One region of the Streptomyces sp. NPDC101237 genome, then DNA from elsewhere that is predicted to be linked to it. Evidence: riboswitches for the same ligand, from Rfam matches in the RefSeq annotation. Region 1 holds a riboswitch; the other holds the start of a gene.
What was found. A riboswitch is a leader RNA that binds a small molecule or an ion and turns the genes downstream of it on or off. The one in region 1 is predicted to bind cobalamin.
Positions count from the first base shown of each region.

Region 2: it holds a riboswitch for cobalamin, as region 1 does, so the genes downstream of both, ACIRQ9_RS33830 (cobalamin biosynthesis protein) here and ACIRQ9_RS13975 (CbtB-domain containing protein) in region 1, are expected to answer to the same signal.

Region 1 covers NZ_JBIWNY010000007.1:207,240-212,410, reverse strand. Annotated here, with positions in the region: gene pgm (phosphoglucomutase (alpha-D-glucose-1,6-bisphosphate-dependent)) at 1-361, opposite strand, end outside; gene ACIRQ9_RS13985 (hypothetical protein) at 482-691, opposite strand; gene ACIRQ9_RS13980 (CbtA family protein) at 886-1,638, opposite strand; gene ACIRQ9_RS13975 (CbtB-domain containing protein) at 1,660-1,881, opposite strand; cobalamin riboswitch at 1,920-2,058, opposite strand; gene ACIRQ9_RS13970 (enoyl-CoA hydratase/isomerase family protein) at 2,127-3,185, opposite strand; gene ACIRQ9_RS13965 (GNAT family N-acetyltransferase) at 3,400-4,104, shown strand; gene ACIRQ9_RS13960 (thioesterase family protein) at 4,220-5,026, shown strand; gene ACIRQ9_RS13955 (hypothetical protein) at 5,027-5,171, opposite strand, start outside.
Region 2 covers NZ_JBIWNY010000030.1:39,839-45,009, forward strand. Annotated here, with positions in the region: gene cobN (cobaltochelatase subunit CobN) at 1-366, opposite strand, end outside; gene ACIRQ9_RS33825 (cobyric acid synthase) at 363-1,874, opposite strand; gene ACIRQ9_RS33830 (cobalamin biosynthesis protein) at 1,871-2,821, opposite strand; cobalamin riboswitch at 2,920-3,064, opposite strand; gene ACIRQ9_RS33835 (hypothetical protein) at 3,209-3,436, opposite strand; gene ACIRQ9_RS33840 (anion permease) at 3,456-4,703, opposite strand; gene ACIRQ9_RS33845 (class II aldolase/adducin family protein) at 4,995-5,171, shown strand, end outside.

The sequences.
Region 1 (5,171 bases):
CTGGGGTCGGTGTGTAGCCGTCGGCGCTGTCGACCAGGACGGTGACGTCGTTGGCGGCGAACACCTCAAGGGCGGTCACCTTCGCGGGCTCGGACAGGGCGTGCGTGTCGGCGCCCAGGAAGAGGGGGCCGTCGGTGCCCTGGCCGCTCCGGTACTCGCAGATGGCCTGGCTGGTGGCCGCGATGTGGTCCTCGTTGAACGCGGTCGCCAGGGACGACCCGCGGTGCCCCGAGGTGCCGAACGCCACCCGCTGGGCCGGATCGGCCGGTTCGGGGTGGCGCGCGTAGTAGGCCGTGACCAGCCGGGCCACGTCGACGAGGTCCTCCGGAGCCGCCGGCCGGCCCGCTCGCTCATGCGGCATGAGTCCACTTCCTCCGCAGTCGTTGATCGATCGCTGGACGCCCATCTTTCCCTGCCCGCGGCGGCGGGCGCGAGTGCGGCACCGGCACTCCCGCGAAGACACGGCGGATTCACGGCCGGTTCACACCCGTCGCGGGGTACCCGGGGGCCGATGGCGGCGGAGCAGGTCCGCGATCGCGCAGCGCAGGCACTCGGCGTCCGGCGGGTGGCGGTCCGCGGCGCCGCCGACCACGTTCTCCGGTTCGCTCAGGAGCTGTTCGGTCCGCTTCACCTGCTGGGCGAGCACCCGGACCCGGGCGCTCCGGCCGCCGATCCGGCGGCGGCCGGCCACCAGTTGTTCGTCCTCGCGGACGGTGAGCGCGACGGCCTGGTGGCCGCCGAGGGTGATGCGACGTGGCAGGGGTGTCGTGCCACTCGGATCCGCCGCTCCTCGCCTCGGGTCGTCCGCGCCGGGTCCGCCGGTGCCCGGAGAACGCGAGAGGGCCCCCGGTGGGTTCCGAAGGGCCCTCGCGTGGCGTGAATCGTTCAGTTCGCGGCGGGAACCGTACGTCCGGCCGGAGCCGTCGCGGGCTTGGGGTTGAGCTGCCGGTGCGCCAACTCGCCGAAGACCAGGCCGAATCCGCCCCACAGCACCAGCTGGACGGCCAGCGCGGAGAGCCGGAACCGCCACAGCAGGGTGGCCGGGAAGTCGGCCGGCACCTCGTTGACGACGGGCAGGAACTGGTAGGCCAGGGCGACGACGACGGCGAACGCGGCCACCGCGGTGACGGTCGCCCACCAGGTGCCGAGGCTCGGCCGCAGCCGCTTGCCGAGGAGGGTGGCGGCGACCGCGAGCAGCACGCTGAGCACCATCATCAGGAAGTACAGCGTGGTCCGCTTGCCGATGGTGTCCGGATCGCCCACCGACGGCGGGTTGGCCGGGTACTTGAGGAAGGGCACCACGTAGACGGCGAGCAGCGCGCAGCCGGACAGCAGCAGCGCCGTCGCCCGCGGCGAGAAGCGGCCGACGCGGCCCAGGGCGAAGCAGAAGGCGAGCGCGGCGATGCCGCCGAAGGCGACCCCGTAGACCAGCACGCCGGTGGCCAGGCCCGCCGTGGACTGGAGCGAGCGGGAGACGACCTCCATCTCGTGCTCGTGCGCGTGGGCGTCCTCGAAGCCGATGGCCTTGTCGACGTTCGGCTCACCGAGGAGATAGGCGACGACGAGGGCGAGCACGCCGGCGGCGAGGCCGGCGAGCATGCCCCGCACCAGGAGGTTTCTTACGGTTGCGGAGTTCATGAGCGGACGGCGTCCCTCGCGTCAGTGGCAGGGGAAGCCGAGGAGGTGACGGGCGTCGTGCACCCATTCGTGGACGTCGGTGCCGCTGAACACGGAGGTGGCGCCCTGCTCGGCGCCGACGAAGTAGAGCAGGACGAGCATGAGGATGCCGAAGAAGACCGCCCAGGGAGCTATCGCGCTCAGCGGCAGCTTGGCGGGAACTACGGGGGTGGTGGCTGTCGGCTGCGCGACGGTCTGCGCCATGGCAGAACCTCCTCTGGGAGTTCGCGTCCCATCTCGGTGGTGCACTGGACGACGGCTACGGGTCTGACTCGCGAGTTCCCGGGGGGGGTGCTCGCACACAGTGGCGCGACCGTGCCGGACTTGCACCGGCTTCCGTTCTGTCGTCGTCGATTCCGGACAGACGGTACCGCGTGTCAGGGGCACGGCCAAGACCGCCCCATCAGGCGTGATCTTCCTCTCCCGCCCGGTGACCTGCCGCCGCCGGATCAGCGGTGCGGGTGTCCGGCCCCGTCGGCCAGCCCGAGTTCGCGGTCGCCGAGCGGGGCGAAGAAGCGGTCGACGTCGGCGTCGGTGACCTCGGCGAGGGTGGCCGGGGACCAGTGCGGGTCGCGGTCCTTGTCGACGACCTGGGCGCGGATGCCCTCCACCAGGTCGGCGGTGGACAGGGCGGCGCAGGAGACGCGGTACTCCTGGTCGAGGACCCGCTCCAGGCTGCCGAGACGCCGGGCCCCGCGGAGCGCGGCCAGGGTGACCTTGAGCGCGGTGGGCGACCTGGTGAGCAGGGTCTGCCCGGCCTCCTTGGCGGCCGGGTCGGGGTGGGCGAGCAGTCGGTCCACGATCTCCTCGACCGTGCCGGCGGCGTAACAGGCGTCGATCCACCCGCGGTGAGCGGCCAGTTCGCCGTCCGGCGCGGGCCGCACATGCCCGGTGAGCGCGTCCTGTACGGGCTGTTCGGCGAGGTCGGCGGTCAACTGCCCGATGCGGTCGGAGGGGACGCAGTGGTCGGCGAGTCCGCACAGCAGGGCGTCGGCGGCGCCGATCTGGGCGCCGGTCAGCGCGAGGTGGGTGCCGAGTTCTCCCGGGGCGAGGGCGAGCAGATGCGTCCCGCCGACGTCGGGCACGAACCCGATCCCGGTCTCCGGCATGGCGATCCGGGAGCGTTCGGTGGCGATCCGGACACTGCCGTGCGCCGAGACACCGACCCCGCCGCCCATCACGATCCCGTCCATCACCGCGACGTACGGCTTCGGATACCGGGCGATCCGCGCGTTGAGACGGTACTCGTCCCGCCAGAACGCGGCCGCCGCACTGCCGTCCCCGTCCCGCGCGTCGTCGTGCACGGCCCGGATGTCACCGCCCGCGCACAGCCCCCGCTCCCCCGCACCGCTGATCACCACCGCCGCGACCGCCGGATCCCGCTCCCAGGCGGCGAGCGCCTCGTCCATGGCGAGCACCATCGCGTGGGTGAGCGCGTTCAGGGCCTGGGGCCGGTTCAGCGTGATGTGGGCCGTCCGGCCCTCGGTGCGGAACAGGACGTCGCTCATCCGTGGACCTCCGTACGGCCGCGGGTCGCGTTGACGCGCATGATCTGGTCGGTTCCTTCCGCGATCCGGTGGGCCCGCGCTCCGCGGACGATCTTCCCGCTACCGTACGCGCCCGTGCCCCGGGCGCCGCCGCGGCCCCGCGCGGGCTCCTCGGCGCACGCTGGTTACGATCATGGCGGCACCGACAGCGGCACGGCGAACGGGGAGTTGCACGATGACAGCCGAGGAGAGCGCCGTACTCGACGACCCGGTGGGCGCCTCCCTGCTCGGTCACCACGCCCGGCTGGGGCGGCGGGCCGGCCGGGCCGCGAGCTATGTGCCGGACGTGGCGACCTTCTCGTCGGTGTCCGCCGACCCCGGTCCCGAGGACTGGGCCGACCTGGCCCGGCTGCTCGGTCCCGGCGCGTTCGCCGACATGTTCAACTGCCCGGCGCCGCCGCCCGCGGACTGGGAGCCGGTGTTCGTCCTCGAAGGGCGGCAGCTGGTCTGGCCCCGCGGCCGCCGGCCCGCGCCCGCTCCCCGGGCGGACGGCACCGACCTGGTCGAACTCGGTGCGGCCGACGTCCCCGAGATGCTCGCGCTCGTCGCGCGGACCGCACCGGGACCGTTCCGGCCGCGCACCCGCGAACTCGGCACCTACCTCGGCATCCGCGACCGGGGCACGCTGGTCGCCATGGCCGGCGAGCGGCTCAGGCCGCCGGGATGGACCGAGATCAGCGCGGTCTGCACCGCCCCCGAGGCACGCGGACGGGGTCACGCCGGCCGCTTGGTGGGCGCGCTGGCCGCGCGCGTGCTGGCCCGGGACGAACGTCCCTTCCTGCACGCGGCGGAGTCGAACACCGGCGCGATCGCGCTGTACGAACGGCTCGGGTTCGAGAGCCGCGCGCACGTGACCTTCCGCGGCTTCCGCACCCCGTGACCCCGTCCGCGCACCGCGCCTCGGCACACTGGGTGCCGTGTGCACCTTCTCACCCGGCGCGACGGCACGGATGCCGGCGGCGTCCCGGGTGTCCAGATGAGAGGAGAGACGTCCGTTGGCCATCCCCGGCGCGACCCAGGGCAGTTACTTCGAGGCCGTCGACGACCACCGCTACAAGCCGACGCCGCGCGCGGGCGGCGCCTGGGCCCCGGACGAGCAGCACTTCAGTCCGCTGTCGGGGCTCGTGGTGCACGCCCTCGACCGGTACCGGGCCGCGCGCCCGGACAACGGCCTGCTGCTGTCGCGGATCAGCTACGACATCCTCGGCCGGCTTCCCCTGGACGAGTGCGAGATCGAGGTGGAGACCGTCCGTCCCGGACGCACCATCGAACTCCTCGAAGCGGTCGTGCGGATCTCCGGCCGCGCGGTCCTGCGGGCCCGCGCCTGGTACCTGGCCGAGCTGGACACCGCCGCGGTGGCCGGCGGCCCCGACGACCGTCTCGTCCCGCCCGACTCCCTCGCCCCGTGGCCGGCGGGCGAACTGTGGCCCGGTGGCTACATCGGCTCGGTGGAGATCCGCCCGGTCGCACCGCGCCGTCCGGGCCGTACGGCCGCCTGGATCTCCACGCCCGTGGACCTGGTCGCCGGTGTCCGGGTCAGCCCGCTCGCCTCGTTCCTCACCCTGGTCGACACCGCCAACGGCATCGCCGTACGGCGGTCGCCCACCGAGTGGATGTTCCCGAACGTCGATCTGACCGTCCACCTGCACCGCCAGCCCCGGGGTGTCTGGACGGGGCTGGACACGAAGGTCAGCTTCGGTCCCACCGGACAGGGCCTCACCAGCACGGTCCTGCACGACATGGACGGCCCGGTCGGGCACGCCTCGCAGATCCTCACGGTCCGGCCGCTGCCGGCCGCCTAGTCAGCGGGGCGCGGCCCTCAGCTCCGCGCCCTTGACGGACAGCCGGCCGCCGCGCTGCACGACCTGGGTGACGGTCGCCGAGACGAGGGTGATCGTGCGGGTTTGGCCCGCGGGACGCGCGAGCCAGCGCGGGACGGCGTCCGGT
Region 2 (5,171 bases), on a different contig from region 1:
GTCGGAGAGGAACCGGGACAGCTCCAGGAGGTTCCCGGGCCCGCCCTCGACGAGGTAGCGCAGCGCCTCCGCGACCACACCGGCCGGCACCGAGGAGTCGGCCATCAGCTCGGCGTCCGGCACGGTCTCGCCGCCGAGCAGCACGGTCGGGATGCCGGACGCCCGGAGCGCGGCCAGCCCGTCCTCCCAGGCCCGCTTGCCGCCGAGCAGCCGGACGACCGCGATGTCCGCGCCGTCGATCAGCGCCGGCAGGTCCGCCGCGACGTCGACGCGCGTCGGATTGCCGATCCGGTAGCCGGCACCGGTGGCGGCGCGGGCCGCCAGCAGATCGGTGTCGGCTGTCGACAACAACAACACAGTGCTCATGCGGGTGCTCCCGGTGGAATGAAGGGCAGTCCTTGCGGCGCGCCCGACTCGATGAGCCGCCAGAGCGCGTCGGTGTCCGCGTGCTGTTCGATCAGGTCGCCGAGCCGGTCGAGCTGCTCCTCGCGCAGCGCGGCGAACGAGGTGTCCGGGGCGGGCACGAACCGGCGGCCCGCGGCGGCCGCCACCTCGCGCAGGAAGGCCCGGCGGAAACCGTCCGACTCCAGCGAGCCGTGCCAGTGGGTGCCCCAGGTCTGCCCGACCCGGCAGCCGTCCAGGAAGGCCTCGCCGCCGGTCACCTCGGCGACGCCGTGATGGATCTCGTACCCCTCGACCCGCTCGCCGAGTGCCTCTCCGACGGGCCGCGTGAGGGTCTTCTCGCGGGCGAACCGGACCCGCACGGGCAGCACGCCGAGCCCGTCGACCAGGCCCCGGCGGCTCTCGACGTCGTCCTCGATCCGCTCGCCGAGGACCTGGAAGCCGCCGCAGAGACCGAGCACCGGCCGTCCCTCGGCGGCCCGGCGCCGCAGCGCGTCCGCGAGGCCGCGCCGGTGCAGCCACTCCAGGGCCCGGACGGTGCCGCGGGTGCCGGGGACGACGACGAGGTCGGCGTCGGCCAGTTCCTCCGGGCGGTCCACGAACCGCACCACGACGCCGGGTTCGGCGGCCAGCGCGTCCACGTCGGTGAAGTTGGACATCAGGGGGACGGCGCAGACGGCGACCCGCAGGACGTCCTCGCCGACGGGCGGGGCGAGGCTCGACTCGCGCACCGTGCCCCGCAGGGAGACCCGCAGCCCGTCCTCCTCGTCGATCCCGAGCCCGTGCCGGAAGGGCAGCACGCCGTAGGTGTGCCGCCCGGTGAGCCCGTGCAGCATGTCGAGGCCGGGCTCCAGCAGCGAGACGTCGCCGCGGAACTTGTTGACGAGGAACCCGGCGACGAGGGCCTGGTCCTCGGGGGAGAGCAGGGCGACGGTGCCGAAGAAGGAGGCGAAGACGCCGCCGCGGTCGATGTCGCCGACGACGAGCACGGGAAGGTGGGCGTTGCGCGCGATCCCCATGTTCACGATGTCCGTCCGGCGCAGGTTGATCTCCGCCGGACTGCCCGCTCCCTCACAGATCACCGCGTCATACGTGCTCCGCAGCGTGCTGAGGCAGTCGAGCACGGTGCCGAGCAACTGCTGCTGGCGGCCGCCGTGGTAGCCGCGCGCGCTCATCTCCCCGACGGGCTTGCCGAGCAGCACGACCTGGCTGCTGCGCTCGCCGCCCGGCTTGAGCAGCACGGGGTTCATCAGCGCGGTCGGCTCGATCCGGCAGGCCTGCGCCTGCATGGCCTGCGCCCGCCCGATCTCGGCGCCCTCGCGCGTGACGAAGGAGTTGAGGGACATGTTCTGCGCCTTGAACGGCGCGACCTTGACGCCCTGTCGCACCAGCCACCGGCAGATGCCGGCCGTGACGACGCTCTTGCCGGCGTCGGAGGTGGTGCCGGCCACCAGGAGACCGCCGTTGTTCATGACGCCCTTCCCGACAGCCGTCCGCGCAGCAGGGCCCCGGCCGCGCTCACCCCGAGCGCCAGCCATCCCACCCGGCGCGACAACCGCACCGCCCGCTGGATGTCGGCGACTTCCACGGTCCGTCCCTCCCCGTTCAGCACCGGCCGGTGCTCGACCCGACCTCCGTACGACAGCGTCCCGCCGAGCCGTACCCCGAGGGCGCCCGCGAACGACGCCTCCACCGGACCGGCGTTGGGGCTCGGATGCTTCGCGGCGTCGGACCGCCAGGCCCGCAGGGCCCCTCGCGGGTCGGTTCCGGCGACGGCGGCCAGGACGGCGGTGAGCCTGGCTCCCGGCCAGCCCGCCACGTCGTCCAGCCGCGCGGAGGCCCACCCGTACCGCCGGTACCGGGCCGACCGGTGGCCCACCATGGCGTCCAGGGTGTTGACGGCCCGGAAGCCGAGCAGCCCCGGCACTCCGGCGACGGCTCCCCACACCAGCGCGCCCACGACGGCGTCGCTGGTGTTCTCGGCCACGGACTCCACGACGGCGCGGGCGATCCCGTCGGCGTCCAGGGTCTGCGGATCGCGTCCGCACAGGTGCGGCAGCCGGGCCCGGGCCGCCTCGACGTCCCCGGCCCGCAGCGCGCGCCCGATCACACCCGCCTCACGGGCGAGCGACGTGCCGCCGACGACGGCCCAGGTGGCGGTCGCGGTGAGCACGACGGACGCCGCCGTCGACGGCCGTACGACCCGCTGGGCCAGCGCGCCCAGCGTCACGGCACCGCCCGCGCACAGCGCGGTGTGCAGCGCGCCCCAGCCGCGATGGTCCCGCCACAGCGTCCGCTCGACGGCTCCGGCCGCGCGTCCGAACGCGGCGACCGGATGGCCGCGGCGCGGATCGCCGAGCAACAGGTCGCCGAGAAGGCCGGCGGCGGCGCCGTACGCGAAGACGCGCTCGGCACCCATCGGCTCAGCCCGCCGCGGAGGCGGGAAGTGGCCGGATACTCAACCTCGTTCGGCAGCCACGCATGGCGAATTGTCCTCACTCAGGGTGTCCACGCCCTGGTTCGACGAGAACGGCGGTGAGAGTTCCTGGCTCGCGGGGACTGCTACCCCGGTGACAGTGGCGGGACCGCGCCGGATTCGCACCGGCTTCCTCTCATGCCGCCGTACTTGGCTCCGGAAGTCCACCACGCCCCCGGAAGACCCGTCAACTTGCCGTTGACCTGCGAGGGGAGTGTGTGGGAAGGCCCACACCGGCGGTTCGGCCCGGGCTTCTCGGGGCACGCCGAAGGCTCCCTCCCGCGGACCGGGAGGGAGCCTTCGGTGGTGCGGGCGATCGGCCCGCCCGGGTCAGGGCTTGGCGACGATCAGGTGGATGCCGTAGGCCACGGCGACCGCGCAGGCCGCGAAGCACAGGTAGGCGGCGGTCACGGCCACCGCCGCGGAGTTGCCCTGGGCGACGGCGCGTTCGCGGGCGGAGAGGCCTTTGATGCCGAGGGTGAAGAGGGCCACCATGCCCACGGTGACCACGAGGCTGACGCCGAAGACGGAGCCGATGGCTGCCCAGTCGATGTTCATGTCGGTTCTTCCTCGGGTGTCAGACGGTCGCGGCCGGGTCGGCGGCGGGGGCGGCGGGGGCGGCGGGGGAGGGGATGGTGGCCGTCAGGTTCTCGGTGACCGGGCCCGCGGGCGGCGGGGTGACGGCGGCCATCGCCGCGGTGACCACGCCGGCCGGCTCCGCGGGGTCGGTCTCGTTGACGTTCGCGCTGTCCACCACCTGGCGGCGGGAGAGCTTCCAGATGGCGGCGCTGGAGGCGGCGAGGAAGACGGCGACCGCCGCGGTGCCCCAGTCGCCGAGGTCCGTCACGGACTCGGCGAGCGCGCCGACGACGGCGGCCGCGGGGAGGGTGAGCACCCAGGCGACCATCATCCGGGTGGCGGTGGACCAGCGGACCGTGCCGCCCTTGCGGCCCAGGCCCGCGCCCATCACGGAGCCGGAGACGACGTGCGTGGTGGAGAGCGAGAAGCCGAGGTGGGAGGAGGCCAGGATGGCGGTGGCCGCGCTGGTCTGGGCGGCGAAGCCCTGCTGCGGCCGGAGGTCGGTCAGGCCCTTGCCCATGGTGCGGATGATCCGCCAGCCGCCGATGTAGGTGCCGAGCGCGATCGCCAGGCCGGCGGAGAGGATGACCCAGGTGGGAGGGTTCGAGCCGGGGGCGATGGAGCCGCCCGCGATCAGCGCGAGGGTGATGATGCCCATCGTCTTCTGCGCGTCGTTGGTGCCGTGCGCGAGGGAGACCAGGCCGGCGGAGGCTATCTGGCCGGCCCGGAAGCCCTTGCGGGTGGCGTTGTCGTCGGCGTCCTTGCCGATCCGGTAGGACAGCCGGGTGGCGAGCAGCGCCGCCAGACCCGCGACGACGGGGGCGGCGACCGCGGGCAGCAGTACCTTGGTGACCAGGACGTCCCCGTGGACCGCGCCGAAGCCGGCGGAGGCGACGGTGGCGCCGACCAGGCCGCCCATCAGGGCGTGCGAGGAACTGGAGGGCAGGCCCACCAGCCAGGTCACCAGGTTCCAGAGGATCGCGCCCACGAGGGCGGCGAAGATGACCTCGGGCCGGATGCCGTTCTCGTCGACGAGGCCCTTGGAGATCGTGTTGGCGACCTCCACGGAGAGGAAGGCGCCCACCAGATTGAGCGCGGCGGACATGGTCACCGCGATCTTGGGCTTGAGCGCACCGGTCGAGATGGTCGTGGCCATCGCGTTGGCGGTGTCGTGGAAACCGTTCGTGAAATCAAACGCAAGTGCGGTCACCACCACAATCGCGAGGATCAGCGAGAAGTTTTCCATTTACCCGAACAATCTTTAGAGGTCATCGGCTGTTGGACCGTAGGCAACCTGGGTGAACGGAAGATGAACTGAGTCGGTCACCATGGTGACCGAAATCGACATCCGGGGTCCCGCTCGCGGGAAGGGATGCGGCCGTCGGCCGCCGGCGGGTCCGCCGGGCCTGTCGCCCCTTGGCCCGGCGGCCCGCGGCGGACGCCTTCGGCCTCCTCGCCGCACCGGCGAGGAGATTCTGCTCACCCGGCCGTCCGGCCGCCCCCGCGTGACGGGAGCGCGGCCTGACAGGATCGGGTCATGGCTGAGCAGCGGCGGGACGGGCGGGACGGACACGGCGGCGCACCGGACGGGTCCGGGCCGCCCCGGCGCGAGGTGCGCGCCCAGGAGGCGGCGGCCTGGGGCGAACTCGTCGCCACCGCCCGCCGCACGGTGGCCGACGGACTGGTCGTCGGCACCTCAGGCAACGTCTCGGTC